Regions from separate parts of the Shewanella sp. SM32 genome, predicted to be linked through region 2. Evidence: riboswitches for the same ligand, from Rfam matches in the RefSeq annotation. Region 2 holds a riboswitch; the other holds the start of a gene.
What was found. Region 2 has a riboswitch for lysine ahead of L5M10_RS13255 (Na+/H+ antiporter NhaC family protein). Riboswitches for the same ligand answer to the same signal wherever they lie in the genome.
Positions count from the first base shown of each region.

Region 1: linked by a shared signal. The riboswitch ahead of lysC (lysine-sensitive aspartokinase 3) and the one ahead of L5M10_RS13255 (Na+/H+ antiporter NhaC family protein) in region 2 are both predicted to bind lysine.

Region 1 covers NZ_JAKKRO010000091.1:926-11,990, forward strand. The annotation lists gene L5M10_RS22140 (response regulator) at 1-204, shown strand, start outside; gene L5M10_RS22145 (YacL family protein) at 296-670, opposite strand; gene L5M10_RS22150 (zinc transporter ZntB) at 867-1,832, shown strand; gene L5M10_RS22155 (succinylglutamate desuccinylase/aspartoacylase family protein) at 1,935-3,056, opposite strand; gene lysC (lysine-sensitive aspartokinase 3) at 3,058-4,413, opposite strand; lysine riboswitch at 4,564-4,738, opposite strand; gene L5M10_RS22165 (DUF3293 domain-containing protein) at 4,839-5,273, opposite strand; gene arcA (two-component system response regulator ArcA) at 5,862-6,578, shown strand; gene L5M10_RS22175 (S9 family peptidase) at 6,668-8,980, opposite strand; gene L5M10_RS22180 (class 1 fructose-bisphosphatase) at 9,247-10,239, shown strand; gene L5M10_RS22185 (hypothetical protein) at 11,061-11,065, shown strand, end outside.
Region 2 covers NZ_JAKKRO010000029.1:40,503-60,775, reverse strand. The annotation lists partial or broken gene L5M10_RS13280 (IS4 family transposase) at 1-150, shown strand, start outside; partial or broken gene L5M10_RS13275 (amidohydrolase) at 164-973, opposite strand; gene L5M10_RS13270 (H-NS family nucleoid-associated regulatory protein) at 1,190-1,582, opposite strand; gene L5M10_RS13265 (electron transfer flavoprotein subunit beta/FixA family protein) at 1,893-2,642, shown strand; gene L5M10_RS13260 (electron transfer flavoprotein subunit alpha/FixB family protein) at 2,643-3,569, shown strand; lysine riboswitch at 3,665-3,861, shown strand; gene L5M10_RS13255 (Na+/H+ antiporter NhaC family protein) at 3,941-5,509, shown strand; gene L5M10_RS13250 (M3 family metallopeptidase) at 5,654-7,804, opposite strand; gene L5M10_RS13245 (multiheme c-type cytochrome) at 8,009-10,108, opposite strand; gene L5M10_RS13240 (thymidine kinase) at 10,651-11,247, shown strand; gene L5M10_RS13235 (transglycosylase domain-containing protein) at 11,617-14,694, shown strand; gene L5M10_RS13230 (PQQ-dependent sugar dehydrogenase) at 14,849-16,060, opposite strand; gene L5M10_RS13225 (sulfite exporter TauE/SafE family protein) at 16,231-16,989, opposite strand; gene L5M10_RS13220 (cytoplasmic protein) at 17,181-17,498, opposite strand; gene L5M10_RS13215 (DJ-1/PfpI family protein) at 17,537-18,139, opposite strand; gene L5M10_RS13210 (hypothetical protein) at 18,276-19,298, opposite strand; gene L5M10_RS13205 (hypothetical protein) at 19,372-19,803, shown strand; gene L5M10_RS13200 (CoA transferase subunit B) at 19,869-20,273, opposite strand, start outside.

The sequences.
Region 1 (11,065 bases), on a different contig from region 2:
ACCGATGAACAAGAATGGATTTCGAGCCTAACCCCAAGGGAGCTGCAAATTCTACAGCAACTGGCGGAAGGCTTAAGTAATCGCATGATTTCAGAGCATTTACACATTAGTGAGGGCACAGTTAAAGTGCACGTGAAAAACCTACTGCGTAAAGCCAATGCTAAATCGAGAACCGAAATGGCGGTGCGCTACCTTAATAATTAAAGATACGAAAATGAGCTTGGTATCGCGAAAACAATAAAGGCAATCCCATGATTGCCTTTATGTTTTTATCAAATAGAGATTAAATAAATGATTACAAACCTTTCTCAATAAATTGCTGCCAACTCAATAGCGCCAGCTCAAAATCCTCTAGGCCACAATAAGCTTCTGACTCAGCATCATAGAGTGACATAGCCTCTTCCAATTCATATTCTTGCTCAAAACCTAAGGCATTGGCAAAGACTCGGGCCTGTTCACGCTCTAACTCTAAGGTAAAATCATTACCAACAAGACGCCATGAACCTCGTTTATCGGCTTGAATTTCTTTTATCACACCCAACACTTGCTGAATTTTAGCTAACTCAGTCCCTAATTCTTCCGTAAACCATTGCCCAAGCACTTCATGATCCATGCTAAAGCTAGCCAAAAAAGTGCCAGTTAAACTGTTACGCCGAAATTCGTATTCCATTTTATTGTCTCTTTGATCTAAGCCTACTAATGCTAATTTTAACCTATCCTTGGCTAAGTTGCTTGCATCCCTCAGCACATCAAATTTATGTCAATTCACATTTGCCTCATGTCGTTAAGCATAAGTACTGACTTCATTTTCATGACAAAATCAGTTAGTTTGTTTGGATGATTTTGAAAGTTAAATGGAATGCGATATGCACGAAGGGTTTATCTACAGTTTAGTGCTCAGCGGCGCCCAAGCGGGTTCCACCTTGAGCCTAGAACAGATCGAAAAATGGGATCCTCAGGATGGCCTACTCTGGTTACACCTTCGCTATCGTAATAAAAAGGCACGCCACTGGATACTCAATAGCGGTCTGCCTAAGGTCGAAAGTGATGCCCTACTCGCCCAAGACACTCGTCCCCGTGCAGTGATAACAGGTGAAGGCATATTACTCGCATTACGCGGCGTTAACCTCAACCCCAATTCTGCTCCAGAAGACATGGTGGCAGTGCGTATCTATGCCGATAAACAGCGGATCATTTCCACCTGCGATCGCGAGTTACAGTCGGTCAAAGATGTCGCCGAGCTGATCCTTGAGGGAAATGGGCCTACAACTACGGGGGACTTTATCGTCGCAATCTGCGAGCGACTGACCAATCGTAAAGTCGAGTTTATTGATAAATTGGAAGAACAGCTCTCTGATTTAGAAGAGCTAGTCGTCTCAGGCAATGTGAAAGACTTACGTACCGATATCGCCGAACTGCGCCGTCAAACTGTGGCCATTCGCCGCTATTTAGCCCCACAGCGCGAAGCATTCTCGAAAATGATTTCCGAGCAATTCAGCCTATTTAAAGATACTGAGCGACTCAAGCTGAGGGAAACAAACGATAAACTTATCCGCACCATTGAAGATCTCGATGCCCTGCGCGATAGGGCTAATGTGACTCAAGAAGAATTACTCAGTCAGCAGTCGGAGCAACTCAACAAACGCTTATACTTCTTATCCTTAGTGTCAGCAATCTTCTTACCGTTGGGCTTTTTAACAGGCTTACTTGGGGTCAATATTGGCGGGATACCGGGCGCGGACAACACTTGGGCCTTCGCAACCTTCTGCGGCATATTAATCTCACTCGTCGCCCTGCAAATGGCGCTGTTTTATCGATTTAAGTGGTTATAGCCACCTTAAAACAACAAAGCCAATCGATTAGGATTGGCGTTGTTTTCGCTCAGTCCCATAAACTAATTGTTATGGGCTAATGCTTATGCTCTAAGCGGGCGATTATGTCGTTGGCAACTCAAACACATGAGTCATGACTTTATAAAGCTCTGTTCCTTGGTGCACTGACGCCGAAGCAAAGTGCAAAATCGGCACGCAGTCCTGCGGCAAACTAACCGTTTTTAGCTCATCCGCCGTACCGTATAAATCCATTCGCAGCAAATTCACTAAGGGCTGCCCCGCAGCTAATGGCTCACCCACAGGTGCGAGGTATTCCACTAACCCAGCACTTGGCGCGTGATATTTTTTATAGTCTTTTAGATAACAACCAAAACGCGTCATTTTAGCGGGTGCAACGGTTTCAGCGATCACGCCTCGGTGGCTTAAATATGCCAAAATCCCTTGTGCATCAACCCGTGCATCCTCAAGGCAGACGCGCTCTTGGCTCGCCAATTCCAAGGTTAACGCTGACACTGCAACTCCTAAATCACGCCCTTGAGATTTTGCAAAATCACTCAATTGCCACCAAGGACAAAACGCAGCCTCATCCATGGCGCCACCAAAGGCATTGGGGATAATGAGCGTATAAGGGATCGACAAAAACTGCGCAGCAGCTAAGTCATATTCAGGGCAATACAAGTGCTTACAAGACTTAGGACCGGTGTGCAGATCGAGCACTATATCCGCGCCATGGGCCATAATCTGCAGGTTAACCGCAAGTCTATGACCCGTTGTGATGCCCCATTCATGCCGCAATTTTTGCTGACAGGCTTCAACCAAAGTACTGCGATAGGCTTGGAGCAGCTCGCTATCACTCAGCTTGGTATGTTCCCCATACCAAGTCGGTAAATCGATAGCATGATTCAAATACTCACGATTCCAATTCGCGCCCGTAATAGGATCAAATCGGCCAAGGGTAAACTCACCACTTTTTTGGTTGATCCCGAGTGGATTGGCCAATGGCACTAAGGTGATTTCGCCGCGGATGTCACAGTGTTCAAGCTGCTTCATCAACTGATAAATCACCGCATTCCCTTGTACTTCAGCACCGTGGACATTGGCTTGAATATACACTTTGGGGCCAGTCGCCTTATCGTCACTCGGCTTGAAATGGTAGATAGGCAAAGTGAGTGCTTGCCCTGCGGCAAGCTCCCCGATTTGCAGAGACGATGTTGTCGGCAACATATTAAACGCCTTCGAACAGATTTTGATGCAGCGATTTAACCACTTGTGCCGCTTCCGCTTCGGCCACTAACACACACAGATTATGTGGGCTGGCACCTTGGCAAATCATCCGCACATTGTGTGGCTCTAACACTTCAAATACACGGCGACAGATACCCGGTGTCGTCGCAATACGATTACCGATAATCGCCACTAAGGCCAATCCATCTTCAACTCGCACACGACAATGCTGTGATAATTCTTGCAGCAATGCCTCACTCAACAGACCTTGTCCACTTGAATCTGAACCGGTTTTATCGAGGGTTAGAGACACATTCACTTCTGATGTGGTAATCAAATCCACACTGATCTTATGTCGCGCTAATGTCGCAAAGGTTTCCGCTAAAAAGCCCTGCGCATGCAACATTTGCAAGCTGTGAAGATTTAATAGGGTTTGATCGCGGCGCAAAGCCACAGCGCGGAATACGGGCGCATCTTCCACTTGATGACGGATCCAAGTTCCGCCCTTTTCAGGCTCTTTACTTGAACCCACAAACACTTGAATTTGCTGACGAACGGCAGGAAGAATAGTCGCTGGATGCAATACCTTGGCACCAAAGGTCGCCATCTCGGCAGCCTCATTGAAACTGATCTCGGCAATCGGAAAGGCATTGGGCGCCAAACGAGGATCCGTTGTATAAATCCCCGCGACATCGGTCCAAATCTCTACCGCTGAGGCGCGTAACGCTTCAGCTAACAGTGCAGCAGAATAATCACTACCGCCGCGACCTAACGTGGTCGTTTGACCCGATTCATCGGCACCGATAAAGCCTTGTGTCACAATCACTTGCTCCGCTAACAGTGGCTGTAGATAATCACGAGCTAAAGTCGCAATCTTTTCAACCTGAGGTTCAGCGCGGCCAAAGTGGCTGTCAGTACGTAATACTCGGCGCACATCGAAGGCACTTGAGTTGACACCTTTCTCGCGGATCACCGCCGAAAACAACGCCGAAGAACATTGCTCACCGAGGGACAACAACTCATCCATAGTCGCTTTGCTGCGTTGTGATGCGAGCGCTTCACTCAATACCGACATGCGACTCAATAATTTATCTAATGCGGCGGCCACATCGTTAGGACGACCGAGCTTATCTAAAATCGCATATTGAATTTGGGCAATTTGTTTTAATCGCTGTAATCGGCCATCGTCGTTGATCGATTCTTGGGTCAATTCCACTAACAGATTAGTCACGCCGCTCGAAGCGCTGACCACGACTAAACGACAATGAGGATTAGCTAACACTATGTCTGCACAGCGATTCATAGCGTTATAGTCGGCAACTGAGGTGCCACCAAATTTTGCGACAACGAGGGACATTAGCGCACCTCCGTGAAACACGTAGGGCAACAAATAAATGCAGATTGAATAAGATATTGATTAACTAACATGATCACACTCCGAACTGACTTCGTTCGAAGAGCCTGGTGCTCAATGATAACGCACCCCAAAAGAAGGGAAACAGCAATCGTCACCAGAAGCTCTCCACCAATTACAGGTGACAATCGTCAGGATTCAGCCTGAGCGACCGACATAAACATGCAGCAACCATATCTATGCCTCGGCGTTAATCTCCCTCATCAGTCATCGCTGGAGTTTGTGCTCCTCTGACCGACTACCTAGTTAACGCTCCTCTTCTGTTCCTTTCCTAGGAAAGGGACGAAAAAAGTAGCAATAAACCCCTAATGAAGTCAATGCTAATTTCATAACAAATGAACAATTTAAATAAAATCTTTTGAAAACAACTAAATGTTCAAATCGGGTAGCTCGTATACCAGCTGCACATAATCTCTAAATTTGCCTAAACACACTTCATCATGTCCATCCAAGGTGCAAGGCACTAAGCTCACATCCCCTTGTTCGACAACATAAATCGCATATTGATTAAATTTCTTACCCAATTGCAATGCCATCGTTCTATCGATAAACACGGCCCAACTTTTTTCCATGTGGGATAAATCCGGTGCAGCGCCCACTAAAGCACGATAAGGGCTACCGAGTAATTCAATTTCACGAAGAAGTTGGCGATCGAGTAAACGGTTTTGGCTAGGAGAGAGAAGCTTTGAAGCGGGATTATGAGCGGTAATAACAGCAAAGGAAAAATCACAGGATAATGCTTGAGTCAGCAAAAACAACGGCGCTTGGTAACATTGCCACAAATTTTGAGTCGTATTGTCCATTGGTAGTCTAGTCGAAAAATGAACCCAAGCTAGTGTAGCAGAGTGATTGTAAAATCCAAAGAGGCGTGAACTGGCTCACAGGAATAAGAAATACATTAGTTATACTAATCAATAGCTAAAGTAAATATCATGGTAAAAACCCCTGCTCACCTAAAATTTGTTAACATTTCATTTGTTAACAAATGACTAAAACGAGTACAATGTACGTACTGGTGAGTTGAAACAGATTGAGCAAGATGCTTATCGTTCAATACAGTTTGTTACATATATCGCTTAAAGTAACGTGAACTGACCGGGCATCTGTTTAAAATCTGTTCTACATTTGATTTGTCTTTTAAACATTTAAAAAAAACAATAGTTAAGGAACTTATTCTAACTATTGCTTATCGAAGTTGATACTGATTACGTTTTCTCGTATTACACTTAAACGTGCACTTAATCTACATCCAGATATAGATGTCACCGTAAAGATTTTCCTTTTGAGCACAAAGCAGTTCAAGGAAGTATCAACGCTTTTATGAATATAAGAGCCCGAAGTAAGTTGCTCTTATTGGTTAGTATAAACTGATTAAAATTTAGGTAAATAATATGCAAAATCCGCACATTCTGATCGTTGAAGATGAAGCCGTTACCCGTAACACGCTGAGAAGTATTTTCGAGGCAGAAGGGTATGTGGTAACTGAGGCCAATGATGGCGCAGAAATGCATAAGGCTATGCAGGAAAACAAAATTAACTTGGTCGTTATGGACATTAACTTGCCAGGTAAGAATGGTCTATTGTTGGCACGTGAACTACGTGAAATCAACAACATCGGTCTTATCTTCCTGACAGGTCGTGACAACGAAGTCGACAAAATTCTTGGACTTGAAATTGGCGCGGACGATTATATTACCAAGCCGTTCAACCCACGTGAATTAACGATTCGTGCTCGTAACCTTCTGACTCGTGTCAACAGCGCTGGCGCTGAAGTCGAAGAAAAGAGCTCAGTAGAATACTACCGCTTCAATGATTGGAGCTTAGAGATCAACAGCCGTTCATTAGTGAGCCCACAGGGTGAATCTTACAAACTGCCACGTAGCGAGTTCCGCGCTATGCTGCACTTTGTTGAAAACCCAGGCAAAATTTTGACTCGTGCCGATCTACTGATGAAAATGACTGGCCGTGAACTTAAGCCACACGATCGTACTGTAGACGTGACTATCCGTCGTATCCGTAAGCATTTCGAAAGCTTGCCAGATACGCCAGAAATCATCGCGACTATTCACGGTGAAGGCTATCGTTTTTGCGGTAACTTAGAAGGCTAATCGCCCGCTAAGCGACATCCGCATTAATTGGTTTGATAAGAATCTATTCACAAAAAACCAGATCCTAGGATCTGGTTTTTTTATGCCTACTATTTGGCGTTTTTCAACTGCCTATCTAGGAAATCTGCCAGTGAGCGATATAAGTGATTACGCACTTTCTCGCCACGCATCGAATGTTTAGATCCAGGATAATCGATCATCTGGAACAACTTGCCTTCATCCTGCAGTGCTTTATAAACCCGAGTGCTGTTTTCAAACAAAACGTTATCATCAGCCATACCGTGATACATCAACAGACCCGATTGATAGTTTTTCACATAGGGAAACACGCTGCTGGCTTCATAACCCTTTTCATTCCCCTCGGGATGAGCTAAATAACGCTCAGTATAATGGGTGTCATATAAGCGCCAGTCGGTGACAGGAGCCCCCGAAATCGCGGCTTTAAAGTAATCGGGTGCCTTAAATAGACTCATCAAGGCCATGTAACCGCCGTAGCTGTGGCCGTAAATCGCCACATTATCGGCATCGATAAATGGCAGACTGCGCAAATAGTCCACTCCCACTTTTTGATCCTTGACTTCAGCTTCGCCCAAATGACGGTAAATCACTTGCTCGAACTTTGTGCCCCTGTGGGCACTGCCGCGGTTATCCAACTGGAACACCACATAGCCTTGTTGCACCAGATACTGGGTAAAGTAGTCCTGCTCGCTCCAACTGTTGGTCACTAACTGTGCGTGCGGCCCACCGTAAACCCGCACTACGACAGGGTATTTCTTGCTCGCATCGAAGGGAACAGGTTTGAATAAACGGGTTTGTAACACTTGGCCATCTTCGGCTTTCAGTTCACCAAATTCAGGGATTTGCCACAGACCCGCATAGTCATATAAAGGATGGCCTTGCTTGACTTCATTTTGCTCAACCCAAGCCAGTTGCTGGCCCTTGTCACCGTGTAAACTGATCTGCGGTGGCTGAGATAAGCTATTGAAATAATCCAGATACACACTTTGATTGTCGGCAAACACAGGATCGTGCATGCCCGCTTGCTTGCTTACCCGCTCAACCTTGCCACCCGCTAAAGGCACGCGATAAAGTTGTTTCTCGATTGGCGTATCTTTGCGGCCAGTGAAATATACCCAACCAGCGGTTTCATCTATGTATTCCAACGCATCGACAGCCCACTCGCCCTGAGTCAATTGGGTTTTAAGTTTGCCTTTTAAGTCAAAAAGATACAGATGATTAAAGCCGTCACGCTCAGATGCCCAAATAAAAGCCGATTGCTGTTTTAAAAAGTGCAGATCGTTATTGAGGTTCACCCAAGCGTTACTGCGTTCTTTCACTAAGGTTTTTGGCTTAGTCAGCGAGTCTAACGCCACCAGTTGCAAATCTAGCTTATGTTGATCGCGGCTCTGCCACTGGAACGACAAATGTTTGCTATCGGGCAACCAATCGACCCGCGGCAGGTAAATATCTTTGCTCTTGTCTTCGTTGCTCTCTTCGCGCAGGGTCACCCAATTGATAGCCTTATCTTTTAACGTGACCACACCGAGGGCGATATCGACGTTGTTTTTGCCGGCATAGGGATAGCACTGCTCAGTAAGTTTAATACCATCAGCATAGATTTCGTTACGGGTTACTTGCTCGACACCGGACTCATCAATACGGGTAAAGGCGATGGCCGATTCATCGGGCGCCCACCAATAACCTGTCATGCGATCCATTTCCTCCTGAGCGACAAACTCGGCCATGGCATTTTTAATAGCCCCGCCGCCATCGCTCGTCATAGCTTGGAGTTTTTTGGTCGCCAGATCTAACACATACAGATTTTGATCCCGCACGAAAGACACAAAATGCCCCTTGGGCGATAAGCGTGCATCTGTAGCAAACCCTTCGCCAATCGGCAATTGAGTCACGTTACTATCGGTAAGAGAAAAATAATACAGATTACCAGCAGCCGGAATTAATAGCGCTTGGCTATCATCGGCCCAGAAGTACTCCATAATGCCTTCGCCATAAATACGTTGGCGTTCGCGGCGGGCCTTTTCTTCATCGGATAATTCATTGCTTGCCAACTTATCGGCATTGAGCAATAGGCTAGATTTGCCCGTCTTTACATCCATCTGCCAGAGATCATAAAAGTTTTGATTGTCTTTACGGCCCGCAAGATAAGTGACGCGCTGACCATCGGGTGACAGTTTCAAACCACGAGGACTGGTGCCCGCTAATGCGGGCGAGGCATTCATTCGCTCAATCGTCAGTGGCAGTTTGCCGCCTTCCATTGCAAAAGCTGGGGTAATTGAAAACATAGCTGTCGAAATCATGGCCATTTGGCTCGCTATCAGTAGGGGAACGGCGCGCACCTTAAGTGAGCACGCAGGGAACCAAGTTAACCTATTTTTAATCATTATTATTCCTTGGGAGCATAATCGCCTAAGATGTCAGCGATTAAAAACAAGCCGACATTGTGCCAGAGGCCGCCTATAAATAGAAAGAGCATACAATATGCCGATACAAATTAGGCCCTTGCGCCAAGCTCAATCCAAATAATCCCCAAAAGCCCTAATATTCGCTAAAAGCATCAGCAACATCGCTGAAATTGTCGACTAACTGAGTTATCATTCGCGGCAAATAACGAAATTGACCTCATTGTTGAACCTCTAAAGGACATAACATGCAGACTCTGGCCCAGCACCTGACCTCACAGGCAGTGAACGACTCCCTCTCCCACCTAATTTTAACCTTAGCCGACACCTCAAAAGCCATTAGCCATGCCGTTCGCCACGGTGCACTTGCGGGCGTGTTAGGCGCGACTGAGCAAGAAAACGTCCAAGGTGAAACTCAGAAAAAACTGGATATTATCACCAACGACATGCTCAAAGATGCCTTAAAAGCTGACGGTACAGTGCGCGGTTTAGCGTCGGAAGAAGAAGATCATGTGGTTGAAGTCAGCCAAAATGGTCAATATCTGGTGTGTTTCGATCCACTTGATGGCTCATCTAATATCGATATCAACTCGTTAGTCGGCACCATTTTCTCCGTCCTGCCCGCCCCTGCTGGCGAGCTGACTGAAACTAGCTTTTTACAATCTGGCCGCGCCCAATTAGCCGCTGGTTATGTACTTTATGGTCCATCAACCATGCTGGCATTAACCACAGGCCAAGGCGTGCAACTGTTTACTTTGCACCCAGAAACCAATGAGTTTTTACTGACGAATGCCGCCATGAGCATTAGCCCAGACACAGCCGAATTTGCCATTAATATGTCGAACCAGCGTTTTTGGGAAGCGCCAATGCAAACCTATATTGCCGATTTACTGCTCGGTAAAATTGGCCCACGCGAAAAATCATTCAACATGCGCTGGATTGCGGCCATGGTTGGCGATGTACATCGCGTGCTATCCCGTGGCGGTATTTTCACTTACCCAACCGACAATAAAGATCCGAAAAAGCCTTACAAACTGCGTTTAATGTACGAAGCCAACCCAATGGCCTTCTTAGTCGAACAAGCTGGCGGCAAAGCCTCAACGGGTTATGAAACCATTTTAGATATTCAACCAACTCAAATTCACCAACGTGTTGCCGTCATCCTAGGCAGTAGCAACGAAGTCGACGCTTGCCTGAGCTATCACGGTATTGATTACAGTGAAGAACCAAGTCTGGACTAAGCAGAATCGCTTAGATTCTGATTTTTAGGATAAAAGCCACTGACCACAGTGGCTTTTTTGTTGTCGCGTAATGCGACATTTTGAGTTGTGATTGCGAAATCAGGGATCTGTAAAGTTTTAGCGATGGGTTTCACATTTGGAGTTTATGCGGCCTAACGGCCGAGGTGAATCAAAGTCGTGGGTCTTCAACCCACACCCGACCAAGAGGGGATCAACAGCAATTCCCTCTTGGATCTCCCTTGCCGCCACTAGCGAAGTTACATGCATTAGTTACTAGCCTTGGCCTTATGGATAAATAGCTATCGCTTCCGAAGGCAACGTCCCTGTACCTGCGAAAGCTAGCCGGTCATCCATGACCGGACTCACGCAATTTATTCCAACGCCCCGCGGCAACTTCGCAGGGAAGGTGAACTCCTGAAGCTTCAGTGTTAACTGTTAATCATCATAGATTAATGTCAGTTCTATCTTTTTATCTTACCAATAATGTAGTTGCTTTTTATTTAAACCTTTGTTAATTTCGAATTGCTTCTGAATGAGGATATTTATTTAAACCAATTAGGTCAGAAGGTAAATAACATGTTGTCAAGTACTATCTGGACGCCGAATAAGCTTAACGATAGGAACGATAACAACATCTCGACGAAGGTTATCCTAAGTTTCATAGATGTCTCCAAGGTTATAGTTACATTATAATTCATATCTAACATTACGCGGCAACGTCTTAGGACAAAACGGTTGTTTAAACAACTTGGTTAAGCCGGAGTAGGGCGTGTGGAATTGCCGCAGTTCTAAGTCTGCTCCGGTTTTGCTAATGGATATAAATGTT
Region 2 (20,273 bases):
GGGCATCGAACGGTACTCTCAACGATTCGCTTGGGATTGGAGGTACTCAGGCGGCCTGATTATCAAATCACGGAGAAAGAATTGCTGGCGGCCTGGGTATTATTCGCCAATCAGTTGCTCAAATATGGCTATGCTATGGCTGATTTATGAGGGGATCCTTCAGGGCTGCACGTAATTGGTCGTTGAGATTTTTGGTTTCAAAGATAATTTGCTTATCGGCTAAATTATCTAAACGCTCAAAGGCAATATTAAATTCGACTTGATTGTTTATTGCGCCATTGGCAGGTTTGTTTTTATTTTGGTTATACCAATTTGCATCGGCAAAGGTTTGCCTAATAAGTGCAATGCTGCCCATTAATGATGAGGGATAATCTTGTTCAGACGAACCTTTATCAAATGCCATAAAAGGTTGACTGCGGGCGCGATAAATCACTTCATTAGCCGTTTTGTCTGCTAATGAAAGGCTGACACCCGTTCCACGGAAGATACCGTCGAGTTTGCTACTTTGCACACTGGTGAAACCATTATTAATCCACTCTTTTGCGCGTTCTTTATTGGGGTAAACGTAATTAAACCATTCTTTTTCAGAATGAATTGCACCATTTTCCGCATTACCACCGATACGCTTTATATCATAGACGGGGCGAGTGAGCTTAAGTTTGGGATATTCGAATTCAATCCCATAATCGGTAAAAGGATCGATAAATCCGGGATAAATTGTATAACCACTCAAATCGATTCTAAATGCGCCAGCGGGAATGTCGTTGTGCTCAATAATGGCTTTAATTCGATTATTTTCAATTAATAAAGTGGCATCGCTTAAACGCTTTCCCGGGGCAATAATTAATTCAGCATGGGTAAATGCAGTGAGTTTACTGGATGTTGTTCCAGTATTGAGTTGGGCAAATGTTGTTTGTGATACTAAGCTAGCGATTATGCTGCAGCTTATCATTATCTTATTGTTTATCTGCATTATTTTATTCAATCGAGTGAGGGTGAACAAAGAGTAACTGAAAGCAGATGTAAATACTAAGGCTGAATTGTAACGTAATTTGAGCGGGAGTGAGGTGCGGAATTAACGGCTGTTGTTTAAGTTTGAAACGATTGATGGATATAAAAAAGCTCGCAATTAATGCGAGCTTTTATGCAAACTGGTGTTGGCAAATTAGCGCCATCACACTTGGTTGGATTAGATTAAGAAATCTTCCATAGAACGACCTTTGTTGATCTCGTTCTTAAATACGGTAGGCATACGGCCTTGGCCAGTCCATTGAACCATTTCACCGTCAACTTCAATTTGGTATTTAGCTGGACGAGGAGCGCGTTTCTTCGCAGCAGCTTTAACAGCTACGCCACCTAAGTCATCAATTGATAAACCAACGGCTTCCATTTGTTGACGGATTTCTTCAATCTTAGCATTACGAGCTGCCATGGCTTGTTCTTCTTCCTCAGCCATAGACTCGCGTTCTACTAAAATTTTATCTAATTTGTCGGCTAAATCACGTAACTCTTCAACGCTAAGTTCTTTTACTGCAGCTTTAAAACGACGGCCGTGAGTTAATATCTCTAAAAATTCGCTCATATCTATTTTCGTCCCACTCTATTTTTAATACAGGATAATGGTGAACAACACCTAAATGATAGAAACTAATATAGCTCGAATCAAATAAAATTATGCGTTTTAAGGAAATTAAATATTATTTATTTTTTGAACTTTTCTTATTCCCTCAAATAAGTGTCCAAAAAAGTGGCCGTTGCAGCGGATTAAAAAATACAAACAGGCGTTTGACTTTGGTTGACGTTAACGTTAACAGGACGTAAAGTTGCTCTATCCTGCATTGGTATTAACCAATGTTTTGTCCATGTACATGAAAGTGTAGGAAGGAAACCCTATGAAAGTATTGGTGCCCGTTAAGCGCGTTGTTGATGCCAATGTGAAGGTCAGGGTCAAAGCTGACAATACAAGTGTTGACACTGCAAACCTAAAAATGGCGTTGAACCCTTTTTGTGAAATCGCAGTAGAAGAAGCGGTTCGTTTAAAAGAAGCGGGTAGCGCTACTGAAGTGGTTGTTGTCAGTATTGGTAATAAAGCCGTGCAGGAACAACTGCGTACCGCGCTTGCATTAGGCGCAGATCGTGCAATTCATATCGATACTGAAGAAGAGCTCGTGCCAGTGTCTATCGCCAAATTGCTCAAAGCGGTACAAGACAAAGAACAAGCAGAGCTGGTGATTTTTGGTAAGCAATCCATCGATGGTGATAATAACCAAACTGGCCAAATGTTTGCCGCGTTAATGGATATGCCACAGGCGACCTTTGCTTCAGAAATCAAATTAGAAGCGAATACATTACAAGTCACCCGTGAAATTGACGGCGGCATGCAAACTCTCAAGCTGCCTTTACCTACTGTCGTGACCGCTGATCTACGTTTGAACGAACCCCGTTACGCTTCACTCCCTAACATAATGAAAGCCAAGCGTAAGCCATTAGAAGTATTTACTGTGGCAGACTTAGGCGTGACGTTAAAGAGTCACCAAACGATTGTGAAGGTCACTCCGCCAGCTGAACGTAAAGCGGGCATCATGGTAGCGTCGGTAGCTGAGCTAGTTGAAAAGTTAAAAAATGAAGCGAAGGTGATCTAAATGGCCATTTTAGTATTAGCTGAACATGATAATGCTGCACTGAAACTCGATACGGCAAAAATTGTTACCGCCGCCCGTGCCATAGGCGATGAAGTACATGTCTTAGTTGCGGGTCACCAATGTGGCGCGGTTGTCCAAGCGGCACAGGCACTACAAGGCGTTAGCCAAGTACTCGTTGCCGATGCCAGCGTGTATGAAGCGCATTTAGCAGAAAATTTTGCCAAATTGCTGGTGGACTTAGCGCCAAACTATGGTCACATTCTGGCCTCGGCTTCAAGTTTAGGTAAGGACACGCTTCCGCGCGTTGCGGCATTATTAGATGTCGCGCAAATCTCAGAAGTTATTACCGTCGTCAATGCCGATACCTTTGTGCGCCCTGTGTATGCGGGTAACGCCTTAGCGACAGTGCAAAGCCATGATGTCATTAAAGTGATGACAGTGCGCGCCAGTGCATTTGACGCTGCGCCAGAAGGTAACAGTGCGGCTGTGACGACACTCGATAAAGTGTTTGAAGCGAGAACTCAGTTTGTTTCTCAATCGCTGACAGTTTCTGCCCGTCCAGAGTTAGGCAATGCTGGCATTATTGTATCTGGCGGCCGAGGCATGGGCAGTGGTGAAAACTTCGGCATGTTAGAGCAACTTGCTGACAAGCTCGGTGCAGCAGTTGGCGCATCACGCGCTGCAGTTGACGCAGGTTTTGTGCCTAACGATTTACAAGTGGGTCAAACCGGTAAAATCGTTGCGCCAAACTTGTATATTGCCGTCGGTATTTCTGGCGCGATTCAACATTTAGCCGGCATGAAAGACGCTAAAGTCATCGTTGCAATCAACAAAGATCCTGAAGCGCCGATTTTTCAAGTTGCCGATTATGGACTCGTTGCAGATCTGTTTGAGGCGGTTCCTGAGCTGATTACAAGTCTCAGTTGATTTTATCTGTGATCTAGGTCACATTAAGTGGCTTTGCGGTAGCATCTGCTAAGCCGCTTATGTTTTTATGTGCCTCACGCCCGTGCAAGGGCGTTCTTAGAAGTAGAGGCGCGCCAAATATTAGTAGTGATCAGTAGGGTGATTCCGTTGATCGATTGCGAAAGGATTTGGTGCCGAAGTGGTTCGATTTATCACGATCAACTGCTGGGGTTGTACCTAATAGGTGCAGCACTGCCATAGTATTTTCCGATATGGATATTGGGAATAGTTACTATGGAGCGCTACTGATAGGACAGGTGACCTTGGGTATCTATTGCCTTTTCCCACCAGTTCAGTCGCCCTCCATTCGTATTTAACGAAGATAATAATCAATGACTGTTATGAATTATGCCGATTCGGCACTTTCCTTGTTGCCGCCTGCGGTGGCTATCGTGTTGGCGATCTTGACTCGCCGTGTACTGCTTTCTTTGGGGTTAGGTATTTTAATTGGTGCTTTATTGCTCAATCAATTTTCACCTTTAGCAACGGGTGAGTTTGTATTTAATGGCGTTAAAGGGCTTTTTTGGACTGATAAAGGTCTAAATTCGTGGAACTTATATATTCTCGGTTTCTTAATTGTACTGGGAATGATTACAGCGTTAATTACCGTAAGTGGCAGCGCGCGGGCTTTTGCCGATTGGGCTCGTTTACATATACGTAATAAACGTGATGCTAAACTATTGACTATGTTTTTAGGTTGTGTAGTTTTTATTGATGATTATTTCAATAGTTTAGTTGTTGGTTCGGTCGCTCGACCTGTTACCGATCGTTATTATGTTTCCCGCGCTAAGTTAGCTTATTTATTAGATTCTACTGCGGCGCCTGTGTGCGTTATATCTCCAGTTTCGAGCTGGGGCGCTTATATTATCGCACTCATTGGCGGGATATTAACTGCCCATGGTTTTGCTGATACGGGTCATTTGAGTATTTTTATTCAAATGATCCCGATGAACTTTTACGCAATCTTCTCCTTGTTATTATTACTTTTTGTTGTCTTTATGGGATTAGATGTTGGGCCAATGAGTGAGCATGAGCTCAATGCCCAACGTGGTAATTTATACGATGAGTCTAAAGGATTACCGCCTGGGGCGAACGCGGATTTACCTGAAGCCGAAACCGGTAAGATTTTAGGTTTGTTCCTGCCTATTACCGTGTTGGTATTTGCAACCCTCTATTTCATGATTAACAGTGGCGCTCAAGTACTCGCGGCGGAAGGGATTGAATTTAATATTATTTCTGCTTTTGAGAAAACCGATGTCAGTTCATCACTTTTCTTTGGTGCATTAATTGGTCTAGCGGTTTCGCTGATATTGAATTTAGTGCAAGGCGTTGAGAAATTGATGATAGTCAAAGGTATAGTGCAGGGCGCTCGCTCTATGCTGCCGGCGATTTACATCCTGTTATTTGCTTGGACAATCGCAGGTGTGATTGGTCAACTCGAAACCGGTAAGTTTATGGCGAGTTTAGCAACAGGAAATATTCCGTTCGCGTTTTTACCCGCCTTAATGTTTGTGCTAGCAGGTATTACCGCGTTCTCAACCGGTACTAGCTGGGGTACGTTCGGGATCATGTTGCCGATTGCTGCTGATATGGCGATGGGAAGTCACACTGGCATGATGTTGCCTATGCTTGCCTCTGTGCTGGCGGGGGCTGTATTTGGCGATCACTGCTCGCCAATTTCCGACACGACTATCTTGTCGTCTACGGGCGCCAGTTGCCACCACATCGACCATGTGGTGACTCAGCTACCTTATGCACTTATTGCGGCGTTTATTAGCTTAGTGGGTTATGTGGCACTTGGATTTACCGAGTCTGTTGTCGCGGGTTTAGTGGCTTGTAGTGTGGCATTTGTGATCAGTATTATCGTACTTAAAATCAAATCTAAAGGCGCAATTAGCTAGACGTTAATTGAAACCTTTCACTGCAAACGTTCACGACAAATAAGTCAAAATAAATCAGCCAGCATTATGCTGGCTGATTTTTTTGGTTAAGGCTGAGTTTGTCTTTATCTATAGCCTATCGCATTAAGGCTATCAACTCTTAGCTTAGCGTGCTTGATCTAGACCGCGGCGTTTAAGTAAGCCTTCTGTGGTGGGTTCTTGTCCGCGGAAGTTTTTGTAGGCGTCCATTGGCGCTATGCTATTACCCACTTCACGGATCGTTTTGCGGTACTTCATGCCTATTTCACGATTGAGCCCGCCTTGGGTTTGTACATAAGCAAACGCATCCGCCGCTAAAATCTCACTCCACATATAAGCGTAATAACTTGCCGAGTAACCGCCGGGGAAGGCGTGGGCAAAATAGGTCGACTTATAACGCGGAGGTACGGCACTGATGTTTAAGCCGTGCTTTTTCAGGGCATTGGCTTCAAAGGTTGGTACATCTTGCAGCGGCGTATCTGGGCTTAATGAATGCCATTCCATGTCTACTAATGCGGCGGCCATGTATTCCAGAGTGTCAAAGCCTTGGTTGAAGCTGCCTGATTTCAGCAGTTTTTGCAGCAGTTCATCGGGAATGGGTTTGCCTGTTTCATAGTGTTTCGCGTAGTTCGCTAACACTTTTGGATGGGCGGCCCAATCTTCTTCAAACGTCGATGGGAATTCGACAAAGTCGCGTGAAACCGAGGTGCCCGCCAGACTTGGATAAGTCACTTTAGAGAACATGCCGTGGGTGCCGTGACCCATTTCATGGAACATAGTGGTGACTTCGTTATAGCTGACGAATGTGGGTTGACCTTCGGGCGCTTTCTTTATGTTCATCACGTTGACGACCACAGGTTTAGTGCCTTCGAGGAAGGATTGACCGACGAACGAACTCATCCAAGCGCCACCACGTTTACCTTCACGGGCAAAATAGTCGGCGTAGAAAATGGCCATGCTTGAGCCATCGGCATCAAACATTTCGTAGGCTTTCACATCGGGATGGTAAACCGGTAAATCTGGGCGTGGTTTTAAGGTGACGCCATAGAGTTCTTTGAGTGTGTAGAATACGCCGTCTTCGAGCACACGGTTAAACTCGAAGTATGGGCGAATGCTATTGGCATCGAGGGCGTATTTTTCTTGGCGAACTTTTTCTGCGTAAAACTCCCAGTCCCACGGTGCCAGTTCAAATTTCCCACCGGTTTTAGTGATCATGGCTTGAATGTCGGCCGCTTCTTTCTCTGTGTTAGCAACTACCGCAGGCACCATTGAACCAAACATGCTGTAAACCGCTTCGGGTGTTTTGGCCATTTGCGGTGCTAATCGATAACTTGCCCAGTTTTCATAGCCTAATAGTGTTGCGCGCTCGGCTCTGAGTTTCGCTAAACGAGATACGAGTGACGCAGTTTCGTTTTCACCAGTTAAGCCACGGTTCGCTGAGGCTTCCCAAATACGCTGGCGTAGCTCACGGTTTTCCAGTGATGCCAACACAGGTTGGCGAGTGGTGTTGGTGATGTTAATCAGATACTTGCCATCGTGACCGGCCGCTTTGGCATCGTTCGCGGCTGAAGCTATTTCACCGTCGGTTAATCCAGCAAGTTCACTTTTTGAATCCACCACAACGGCGATTTCTTTGGTTAAGCGTAATAAACGCTGAGAGAACTCATTCGTTAGTGTTGATTGTTCTTCATTTAACGCGCGGATTTTAACTTTTTGTTCATCGGTAAGTTTAGCGCCAGCCATGATAAAGCGTTGGTGATACACCTCAACCAAACGCACGGCTTCTGGGGTTAACCCTAAGTTGGTGCGGTCGTTATAGATGGCTTCGATACGGGCAAATAGCGCTGGGTTTAAGTTGATATTATCTGAGTGGGCCGCCATTTTTGGCGCCATTTCGCCTTGGATTTTACGCAGTTCTGGATTGCTGTTTGACCCTGCTAAATTATAAAACACGCTTGATGCACGGTTGAGTAGGGCGCCGCTTTTCTCCATAGCCACAATCGTATTATCGAAGGTTGCTGCTGCCGGATTATTGGCTATTGCGAGAATTTCTTGGTACTGCTCTGCCATGCCTTGCTCTAGGGCTGGCGCGAAGTGCTCATTCTTGATGAGGCTAAAATCAGGGGCTTGATACTGCAGGTTACTGGCTTGGAACAGCGGGTTTTGGGTTTGTACCGAGATAACGTTAGGTGCTTTAGTTTCTGTGCTGCTGCAACCTGCCATGAATCCGGCGGTGAGAGTGGCGCCGATGGCGATGGCAATAAAACTTTTACGCATAATTGAGTGACTTCCTTTGAATTGTTGTTTTTTTAGGACTGTAACGTTAGTAACTTAAATAGGACTGAAAATGGCTTGTTATCGGGTAATGTCTAAGTAAAAAAGGAGCCTCGCATTAGCGAGACTCCTTTGGCTATTTCCTTGCAGGGAAAATAGGTACCGCTTTTTACTTACTTCTTAATCACGCGATGATGAGATGATTAATTAGCGAGTAAACTTGTGGTATTTATCAATACCAGAACTTCTACCTGTGTCATGACATACTGCACAGGATTCAGAGGTCGGTTGTTTAAACCAGTCAGCAACCTTTGGTATGCTGATTTCACCACCGTTGCTTGCCATATGCGCCTTAGCTGAATCGCTAGTGTGGCAGGCATAACAGTTAGCGGTGACTGGGCTTGTCATTTTGCTACCTGGCTCAGCGATGTATTGATTTGGCACTTTGCTTAAATCAATCGCTTTTTCATGACAGGCAACGCAGCTAGTAGAGGCTTCAATCGCGCCTGCACCGTTAGCGGTTTGCGCTTGAGTTCCATCAGCTTTAACTTCACCGACTTTAGCGCCATTACCCCAGTGCCAGCTGTGCACCATAGGACCAAAACCTGCGCCTAAGGCTGCTGAAGTACGTTCCATGCCGTTGTCATGGCAGGCGATACAAGCTTTACCACCTTCATCGAAGGCACCATTTTTGTGGAACGCAGTGGCATCGTTGTGACAAGTAGTACAGCTGTTAGTACTCGCTATCTCACGACGTTCGAAGCCAGAGACCTTTTGAGTGGTGACAGGGTTAACGACATCTGAGTAAGCCGTAAAGGATATGCCCATAGAACCATCATAACCTGTCGCTCTTAGGCTGCCATTACTTTGGTAGCGTTGCTTGCCATCATATTCCATCCAACCAGCGGTACTGAATGTCACGCGGGCAGAATAAACATAGTTAGCATTCACTGCGCTGATATCTGTCAGTAAATGACAGATATTTTTAGTGCCGTCAGTGTTGTAACCATAGTAGTAGTTAGTACGGTTACCTGGGCGACCCACTAAGCTGCCATTTTCATAGGAATGTAAATAAGCGCCCGCATAAACTACGGGTTTCTTAGCGTCATATACTAGCGGGCTAGAATAGTTAAAGTTGTCTTTAATGCTAAAGACGTTACCATCGGTGTCTTTCACTGTCAGTGTTGTACACCAGCCTGGGGCGGTTACTGCTGCCGCAGCACCTGTCGGCGCATAGTGGTCTGTCTTGGTAGAAATATCATCTACTTTAACAGGTGTTGATAGACTTAATTTATACTTAGCGCGAATCGCTTGGCGTTCGGTTATACCCGCTTTGCTTTCGTGCATAATGCGCAGATCCGCACCATTACTTGGGATAATAGCCCCTGGTACGCCACCACTGTCATGGCAATCAATACAACCTGGTCCAGCTACGTTGATGTTTTTAGGTGCTTCAACGTGACAAGATGTACAGTTTTGTACTGAAAAGTCTTTAGTAAAATCTTGGTGATTGATATGACCAATTTTAGATAGGGTGTTTGTCGCATAGCCACCCGTAGAGAAACCTTCAGCATTGACAACTGCACGGCTAACTGAACCGTGACACACTAAACAGCCTTCCACGAAGGTGACTTCGCTGTCCATGCCAGTAGCGACATAGCTTGCATGACGACGAGGGCTTGTTGAGTAGTCGATATGGCAAGAGTAACAACTATCAGTTGTGGTTGAATGGGTGCCTTCAGGTTTGTTAACGACCAGAGGTTTAGAGGTCGCAATACCATTATTACCACCGACACGTAACCAAACAATACCTTCAGTGCTTGGATTAACCCCTTTCATTGGTACTTTAAATTGGTAATGACCATCAGCTAAAGCGGTCAATTCAGCGCCGACGGTTGCTTGAGTTGCTTCACCGCCAATATGGACGTTATCTGCAACACCATTTTTATCAGCTTCGGTGCGGTTAGTGATGAAGCCTTTATCTGTTAGTGCAGCCACTTTGGCTTGAGCATTTAACAGTCCGTTGATTAGGTTATTGTTTTCATCTGTAATTTCAAATTCGTAAGTGATACTGCCTTCGCCAAAGCTATAGTTGATCACTTTGACGTTAGTCATAGTAGAACTGGTGACTGGGGGCGGTGTTCCAGGCTCTCCGGGTGTTCCAGGTTCACCGGGTGTTCCAGGGATACCGGGCGTTCCTGGTGCTCCATCTACACCATCTTTACCATCATCGCCACAGCCAACAAGGGCGCCAGTTAGTGCTAAGGCAACTAAATATGCCAGTTTTCTAGAGGTGAAAATTCTCATCATAATCTCCATTTGATCCAATATGCGAATAAAGGACGGAGTGGAGCACTAAAGTTTGCAGGGTAGATTAGTGCTTTGACCGTTGGTCTCAATTTGCAAGCTATCGAATACTTTTCTTTTTTTAATTGAGCACGTTTTGTCTCGAATGAAATATTACTGTTAAATTTGTGTTTGTTTTTTGAGCGCAAGCCCATTTATACCTATTACTTTGGAGGTAGATCGCACTTTTTAAATTTAACTTTTACTAATTTTTCCTTACGAAACAACATTTAAGTTTCAGTTAAGCTTTCATTAACAATTGAACGGCATCGGGGCGTTTTTTATGTTTTTTGCAGGGAGGAGTATTAAATGAAGTGGACTAGAAATATTTCAGGAGGCGATTGGGGATTAAAATGATTGATAAGTTGGTGTCATTGCAGAATTTCATGATAAAAGCTTAGCGGCTGCTAGTGTTCTGATGTGAAGCGCAATGTTAGACTAGCGCTCAATTTGGCTCTGGTAGCAGACGCGTAAGCGCTAACGTTTTTTAAAGGGTATAAGTCTTGGCTCAATTGTATTTTTATTATTCGGCAATGAACGCGGGTAAATCCACTTCCCTATTACAGTCATCCTATAACTACCGTGAACGCGGTATGAATACTTTGGTCATGACAGCCTCCATAGACGACAGATATGGCAAAGGTAAAGTGGCCTCGCGTATTGGCATTGAAACCGAAGCACAGGTATTTAGTAGCCAAGATGATTTGACTCAAATGATTAGCGATGTGCATCAAGCCACGCCATTAAGCTGTGTGCTGGTGGATGAGTGTCAGTTTTTGAGTAAAGAACAGGTTAAGCAGCTGACGCATGTGGTCGATAATATTGATATTCCTGTACTCTGCTATGGCCTAAGAACGGACTTTCAAGGCGAACTTTTTAGCGGCAGTCATTATTTATTAGCTTGGGCCGATAAATTAGTTGAGTTGAAGACTATTTGTCATTGTGGGCGTAAGGCTAACATGGTGGTGCGTCTTGATGGTGAAGGCAAGGTGATGCGCGAGGGTGAGCAAGTGGCGATTGGCGGTAATGAAAGTTACGAGTCTGTCTGTCGCAAGCATTTTCGTGAATTTATCTGGGATGCGCATGAATATGTGGGATGAGGCTTCGTTAATAGCGTGTAATTATTGAGCGACTCATTCTTTTTATGCGACTTAAATTAGCTCGTTTTGTTTTTAAGTCATACTGTCTGTTGCCTTAATCGCTGAAAATACCTTGATATCAACAAATTAATATTTGGCAAAATGTACTATCAGCTTAACATTAGTATTGATTAGTGGCGGTTGTGGGTCACAGGCACCCTTCTTTACAGTGAAGTTAGGTTTGATAAAGTGTGGAACATAATGGGTACTAAGACTAATTAATAGAGCCGGATAATGGCTAGATGAGTTTGATATCTTGCTTTACTGAGTGGCAACGGATTTGCTGAGTTGCATGAAAGATGAATATTTTAGTGTTTTTTTGGAGCTGTTTTGCCTAATTCCACATCAGAGATGAAGTTCGAAAATTATCGTCCTCGTCCACCACAACCTGAGCCTAAAGCTAAGGTTAAGCCGCCGCGTAAAGCCAGATCAAAGGGCAGGGTCTGGTTCTTATTTTTCATTCTGATTTGCTGCGCTGCATTGCTGATTGGACTTGAGGTTAAAACTTCGTTTTATCAAGCAAAATTCATCAATCAATATGCTAAGACGCTCACCTATGAATTAGAAAGCTCACCGAGCCAAGCGGTTATTTATCCTAGTTATGGTCCTTTTGATGAGCGCCATGGCTACAGTAAGTTACCTCAGTATATTGATAGGTTATTGCAACGGAATTTTCAGATAACGCAACAAGTGGCGTTTTCGCCAGCGTTGCAGGAATACGCTCAACTTGGATTTTTTCCGCCTTACCATGAAAAGGCCCAATCTGGGTTGACGCTGCTCGATTGCCGCAATACCGATTTATACGAATTTGCCTATCCTAAACGGGTTTATCAGGACGACGATAAGATCCCCAATGAAATCGTTAATACTTTACTGTTTATTGAAAACCGCGAGTTATGGACGACGGAAGAGAAACTCAATCCTGTGATCGACTGGCCACGTTTTGTGGTGGCAGGCATGAGCCAAATTGCTGAAATGGTTGGTATGAATGTCTCTACCGCGGGTGGCAGTACACTCGCGACTCAGATTGAGAAATTCCGCCATTCTTCCCAAGGTTTAACCTTAAGTATTAAGGATAAGTTACTGCAAATTGGCTCGGCCAGTGTGCGCGTGTATCAACAAGGTGAAAACACTGAACCTGCTCGTAAGCGCATCGTTCAAGATTATCTGAATACCGTTCCATTATCTTCGGCGCCAAATCATGGTGAAGTTCATGGTATTGGTGATGGACTGTGGGCGTGGTTTGGTACCGATTTCGATACTGCAAACAAGCTGTTAGCATCGCCGCAGATCAAAGGTAATGCCACCAAGCGCGGACAAGTATTCCGACAAGTGGTTGCCTTGATGATCGCCCAACGTCGTCCGTCCTACTATCTATTGCAAGGTCATGAAGATCTTGAAAACTTAGTCGATAGCCATATCCGTTTACTCGGCCAGTATTATTTGATTGATCGTGGCCTACGTGATGCTGCACTCGCGCAGAAATTGCAGTTTAAGGTCGCCAAGCCGCAGCGTAATACCCAATCTGGCGCAGATAAGGGCGTGAACACAGTTCGCATTCGCACCGCAGGCATGTTAAATGTGGGGCTGTATGATTTAGACAGGCTCGATTTGACGGTCAATAGTAGCTTACACAGTGACTTACAGCAGAAAGTCAGTCACTACTTACGAAGTCTGGCGCAAGTGCCTACCGCGGAGAAAGTGGGTCTGCTTGGCGAACGGTTACTCGACCCAAGTCAACTGCAAAACGTACTGTATAGCTTTACGCTTTATGAGCGCACTGAGACCGCCAACCGAGTTAGAGTGCAGACGGATAGCACCGATCAGCCTTTTGATATTAACGAGGGCAGTAAGTTGGAATTGGGCTCAACCGCTAAATTGCGGGTGATGGCGACCTACTTAGAAATCATTGCCGAGATCCACGACAAGTATTCCAAGAAACATGGGATTGAATTGGAATCCATCATTATCGAACCAAGGGATCATTTAACCCGTTGGGCGATTGATTACTTGATTTTGAATCCCGACAGACGTTTAGATCGCATGTTAGATGCGGCGTTACAGCGAGAATATTCGGCCTCAACCAGTGAACAATTTTTTACCGGTGGCGGGTTGCATGTATTTAATAACTTTAAAAAAACAGAAGATTTAAAAACGCCAACACTTTACCAAGCCCTGCAGGATTCGGTTAACTTGCCGTTTGTGCGCCTCATGCGCGATATCGTGAATTACAGCAGTAGTATGCAAAACGAGGGCAATATGGCCCAGTTGCTGCGTAATGATAAAGATCCGCGCCGTGACGAATATCTGCGAGTATTTGCTGATAGAGAAGGTAATACCTTCGTTACTAAGTTTTATCGTAAGTACAAAAAAGTGGCTGCGAATGAGCGTTTCGACATGTTTTTTGACGGTTTGTCCCAGTCGGAGCAGCAGTTGACGGCAGCGTATCGCTATTTACTGCCCGATGAATCTATGGCGTCATTTAAGGCTTTCTTGAAGCAAAGATTGCCGCAGGTGAGCTATACCGATGGTCGTATTAAGAGCTTATATAACAAGTACGGTCCGGATAAATATAATTTGCCAGATCAAGGCTATATCGCACGGGTGCATCCCTTAGAATTGTGGGTGCTGGATTACCTTAATCATAATCCTGATGCCAACTTGAACGATGTTAAGCAGGCGAGTGAAGCACAACGTCAAGAGGTTTACCGTTGGTTGTTTAGGACGCGGCATAAAAACGCCCGTGATGTACGAGTGCAAGTGATGCTTGAAGTTGAAGCCTTCCTCGACATACATCAACGTTGGGCGCGTTTAGGTTATCCCTTTGATTCTATGGTGCCATCCTTAGGCTCAGCACTGGGTAGCTCGGGTGACCGACCCGCAGCCTTAGCCGAGCTGATGGGCATTATTCAAAACGACGGCTATCGTTTGCCCACAGTGCGTATCAATCAGCTGCATTTCGCCGCAGATACGCCCTATGAAGTGAGATTGCAGAATCAGAACACCCAAGGTGAGCGGGTAATGCGCCATGAAGTAGCACAAGCCTTAAAAGCAGCGCTGGCGAACGTAGTGCAAAACGGCACCGCACGTCGTTTAAAGGGCATTTTTACCGATGAAAAAGGTGGCATGTTAGCCATAGGCGGGAAAACCGGCACCGGTGATAACCGTATTGTGACTCAGATGCAGCAAGGTAAAAAAGTGGCGACTACGGCGATGAACCGCACCGCGACCTTCGTGTTTTATCTAGGTGACAAATACTTCGGTACTTTGACCGCCTTCGTGCCAGGCAGTAAATCCGATGATTTTAGTTTTACCTCGGCGCTGCCATTGCAGGTGATGAAGGGCATGATGCCTATTTTAGCTCCCTATGTACAAACCGAGCAGGGCATGTGTGTGGTGAACGAATAAAGGCATGAATTAATAAGTGCCACGCCAACGACAAAGAGTGTTCCTGATGAACACTCTTTGTCGTTTTAAGGCTTAAATTCTCTATCGATTGAGTTTATTGCTGTGGTTAACATGGTTTAGTTAAAGCACTGTGATAAAAGTGCAGTGATTAAGATTACTGCGGCGATAACTGGTAAATTTTTGATTTAGCTTCATCGGTTACGAGATAAATCAGTCCATCTGGCCCTTGCACGACTGAGCGCAATCTTTGCCCTAATTCAGTTTTCAGCAGCCGCTCTTCTTTAATTATCTTGTCGCCATCAAGCACTAAACGCACCAGTGTTTTTTCCTTTAGGCTGGCGAGTAACAGATTATTTTGCCACTGTGGAAATTTATCGCCTGTGTAAAACATAAAGCCCGCCGTGGCAATAGAGGGAACCCATTTGTAGACGGGTTGCTCCATTCCCACCTTATGGGTACCTTCGCCGATGTTGCCGCCGCCATAATTCTCACCATAGGTAATCACTGGCCAGCCATAGTTTTTAGCCGCTTGGTCGATATTGAGTTCATCGCCGCCCTGGGGGCCATGCTCGCCCGTCCACAATACTTTGCTGATGGGATTAATCGCCGCGCCCTGCATATTGCGATGACCAATAGACCAGATCTCGGGTAAGGCGCCCGCCGTATTGACGAAGGGGTTATCCTTAGGCACTGAGCCATCGGCATGAATACGCACCACTTTGCCTAAATGATTGTCCAATGTTTGGGCGCTATCTTTTTCGCTATAGCGATCGCCGAGTGTGATAAACAAAGTGCCATCAGGCGCCCACACTAAACGAGATCCAAAATGGTGGCCGCTGTTGATTTTGGGTTGTTGACTAAAAACGCGGGTGAGATTTTCAAGCTTGTTACCATTGAGCGTGGCAAAACTGACCGCTGTGCTATTGAGTTCGCTTGCATCACCTTTAGCGGGTTCTGAATAACTGAAATAGATTTTTTTGCTGCTGGCAAAATCTGGCGCAAGCACGACATCAAGTAAACCACCTTGACCTTTGGCATACATAGGCGGTAAACCTGTTAAGGGTTCACCCACTTTGCCTGCGGTGCTGACAATGCGCATTCTGCCCGCACGTTCAGTCACTAGCATACTGCCATCGGGTAAAAATGCCATACCCCAGACATTCTCTAACCCTTGGGCTATGGTTTTTACCTGAATATTACCCGTTTCCGTTTTGACGCTAATGGTCGCTGCGCTAGCGGTTTCGGTGTAAAAAGCAGGTGAGCATACAATAAGACACAGGGCAAGATTTAAGGTGCTTAGCTTCAAGGTCTTTGGCATTAATTTACTCAGTCTCAAGGTACTCAGCTTCAAGGTCATCAGTTTCATCGCTATTCTTAAACACAGTGTTCTCCTATAGGATGGATCAGAGTAACAAGTCAGTCACATAAGGGCAATTTATCGGTGAGACCTTGTATTGAAAACTCGTCTGTCCAGCTTTTATGAGCTTAAGCTTCACAAATCAAAAGCCTAACGTATGAAAACTAACGCATGAAAAACTAGCGCATGAAAAAGCCTAAGGCCATTGCTAAACCGACGATCACAATAAAACCGCGTAGCAAGTGCTGTGAAATACGGTAGGCCAGCGCCGCCCCCACATAACCACCGACAATCGCCATAACGGCAAGCAGCAACAGATATTGCCCATCGATAACATTACCCGCGGCATAAACCACAACGGCGATGGCGGTGAGCAGGGCTGAAATCAGATTTTTAAGTCCGTTCATCCCATGTAGATTGGTTTGCCCCATCAGGCCAAAACTTGCGAGTAGTATGATGCCTAAGCCACCATTAAAATAACCGCCATAGATACACACAGCCGACAGCATTATCAGTGCCGTCATCGGACTTAACATTGGCGTAGAGGTGTTTTCGCCTTGCTCAGCGATTCTTCGTTTGAGCAACCAAGGGCCAACAATAAAGGCCGCGGTGGCCAGTAGAATCAGCCAAGGGATCAGCTTTGCGAAGACTTGCTCGCTGGTGGTCAGCAAAATACCCGCGCCAATACTGCCGCCAATTAAAGCAATTAAGATCAGATTTTTAAGGCTGAGACTCGCCGGATATTCGATATCCTTTCTAAAACGCCATGCGCTGGCGATATAACCGGGCAGCAGCGCGGCTGTCCCCGTGGCATTCGCCGCAATCGGTGGAACACCGACAAACACTAACGCTAAAAGGGTAATAAAACTGCCACCACCGGCAACCGCATTGAGCATGCCGCCTAAAAAGCCCGCGAGTGCAATAATAAGCCAGTCCATAGATACCGCTCCTTTGGACAATGAGAGAGTTAAACAGAGCGCTAAAAATGTGTCTGTTATTATGAGTCAATCTAAGCACTCACCCTAACAGGATGATTTCGATATTGAAAGTCGCGTAATGATTCGTTACATATCGCCATTCGTGAAGGTGAAAATATAGGATGAGTGAGCAGGCTTTAATTTGCTTAGTGCTAGGGGACTTGGTCCCAAATACCAGACATAAAAATAACCGCTGCTATGGCTTCACTTTGCTCGGTAAAAACATCTTCTCCCCAACAGTTTTGCCCACGTTCTTGGTAGTAAACATGAAAGGTACTGAGCATAGGTGTTCGAATGCAATACCAACCATCGAAGGTATTCTTAGCAAAATTGACCCAATACTGCGCATCAGCAGCTTGGATTTGCTGAATGAGTAATTCATTTTGCGATAGCAAAGCCACAAGCTCATTCTGGGTGGTTATTTGATGCTCGGCTTTTATAGCCTCGAGAAGATTTTTAAGTTTTATCATGGGATCTTTTTCATTCATCGAGAGTATCTACATCACTTTTAACGAATGGCCGCGGAGATGGAGGATTGGATTAATGCTTCAAAAATATCTGTTTGCCCGGCAGGAATAAGCTGCCTGTGAATTTCGCGGCGTTTCGCACTGTCGAATAAACGCTCCGCAACCCAGCCGGTTAAATAGAGTGAGGAAAGGCAGCCGCCCGCAGTGGCAATATTGCCATTAATCACGAGGGCGCAGTCTTCTACATCGACGCCCATGGCAACTAGGGCAGGTTTTGCATCGGGGTGAGTCGTTGCCGAGAGATTGTCGAGTAGCCCTAATTTGGCAAAGAAGAATGACCCCGCGCAGATACTGCCAAGCAATTGTCGTGTGGGATCTAATTTAAGGGCGGACATAAACTCAGTATCAGCAAGTGCCGCAGGTACGCCTTTGTAACCACTGCTGAATAATACCACGTCTGCATCAGCGACTTCGGCCACATGACCATCGGTTGCAACCATCATCCCCAAACTCGACCTGTGGCTAGGCTTTGTCCCGAGAACTTTTACTGTCCAATCGGTTTTTGTACGGCCGAGAATATCGCGCATTAAGAAGAAATCGATATCGGTAAATTCATCAAATATCACAATCGCAATCTGGTACATAAGCTTTCCTCTGGCTTGTATTGTGGATGACTTAAGGCTTGAATATGCTCAACCTTAAGCCTTGGGTCCTCAATATGAATAGAATCATGATTTTATTGGTTATCCATTTTTTATGAAAATTTGGTTAATCAAAATCTTAACCAGCACTAAACGATGGCAGTCGCTTGGCGAAAATAGCATGGGCATCAAAATCTTGGCTTTGCATTCTGGTTAATGTGTTGGTTAACACTTCATCGGCTGCATCTTCAATCCGCAGGATCTTCTCTGCTGCGACATAGTCGCTAAACGCTGTGCAGACTTGTTCAAACAAAGCTGTGATATCGCCAAAGGCCGGATGACTGAACTGCGGATTAGGCAAGCCCCTGAGGTCACGAAGCTTTAGCAGCATTAACGCCGTCAACGGTATGTATGATAGATGTCCATTGTGGAACTCAAAAAAACACTTTTTATCCCCGATGATCGCTTGTTCTACCTGATCATCGCAGAGGGTTTGCAGCATAGTGCTGATGAATTCGATATCCTGTGTATCCCAGTTATCTAAAAATGACGCATAGGAGAAAGGAGCTGTTTTTCGCAGTGTCACTTGCACTTCAGTGGTAAAAGGCGGCTCGATATGCCCCAGATAACGGCCATACAGCAGCACCAAAAAATCGCCAATAAAGCCATGGGAGCGAACAATCCAGCCCGAACGCCGCGCGGTTGCATCAGCGTGGTACAGCTCGTCCGCCTCGCGTTTAAGCCCAGCTAACAGCATCAGCACAAGCCGAAACACGCTGATTGTAGACCACATAGCGTTTGCTATCCCGCCAGTTTTTTCTAGCGATGAGCAATATTTATAGTAATCAATGGCGGTTGCAAAATAACCGTAAGCAAGCGAGCACATAAGCGGCTTAGGCTCAAGCAAGCCCGATTCAATATAGGTAAGTTGGGCTACATAGCCCCAATGACACTCGGGTACACCAAACTCAGCTCCAAATAATTCCCACTGGCGAAAATCCTCATCAAACTCACGATATTGTTTCACTCTCTCGAAACCATCTGTCATCCCACTGTCGATATAATCGGTCAGTAAATACTGGTCATATTCAAAGACGTTTTTGGCATAATCGCGCATATGTTTACGACTGCGACTGCGCTTATTGAGAAACTTGGCTAACATCTTGAGCATCCTTATTATTTAGGCTGCGGCAAGTTTACCGCAACGGCGCTAAATATCACTATCTGTAGCACTTTTGAAGCAAGCATTAAGCGACTCCGTTGTAGCGATGGTGAACACACATTCGCCAGCAAAGAACCTTGCTAACATATGGTGTTATCAGTTTAATGCGCGACATTGTTCATTATTGAATATGCTGGGATGGGGAGGAAACCGCACTCTTGCGTTGGCGACCATCGGAAAAAGGGACTTTTTCGTTGAGCCCCCAAGGATGGGTTTACGGCGTGTCGCCAGAGCATTAGTGCTGTTTATGGCGATAAGCTCTCAAAAAGTACCTAGACTGCAAAAGCTCACAGAAAACAAGGTTTGTAGTGAACAAGCTGGTGGTGAATTTTACTCATGGTTCTCCGCTTCGTGGGGAGAACAAAAGCAACGAGGCCCAGAATCATTTTTTGGGCCTTGTTGGTATCGTAAAACGTCGGTTAACGCTCAAAATTCTTTAGGTTAAAGCTTCAAACTAACTTGAGTTTCAACCTTAGCCGCTATACGTTACTTGCGCATTTTAGAGAACGCTTAAAACACCATTTCTGGTACATGCTCTGGCACGATTAATTTGCCGGCGGTTTTGCTGACGATTTCTTCTACGCTGACGCCTGGCGCGCGCTCTAGTAGATGGAAAGCGCCATCTTTGATTTCGATAAAGGCTAAATCTGTGACGACGCGTTTAATGCAGCCGTAACCTGTTAGCGGCAATTCGCACACGGGTAGCAGCTTAGAATTGCCGTATTTATCGGCGTGCATCATAGTCACGATAATGTTTTCGGCGCCCGCGACTAAATCCATCGCGCCGCCCATGCCTTTGATGAGTTTGCCGGGGATCATCCATGAGGCGATAGAGCCGTTCACATCGACTTCAAAGGCGCCGAGCACGGTTAAGTCCACATGGCCGCCACGGATCATGGCAAAGCTTTCCGCCGA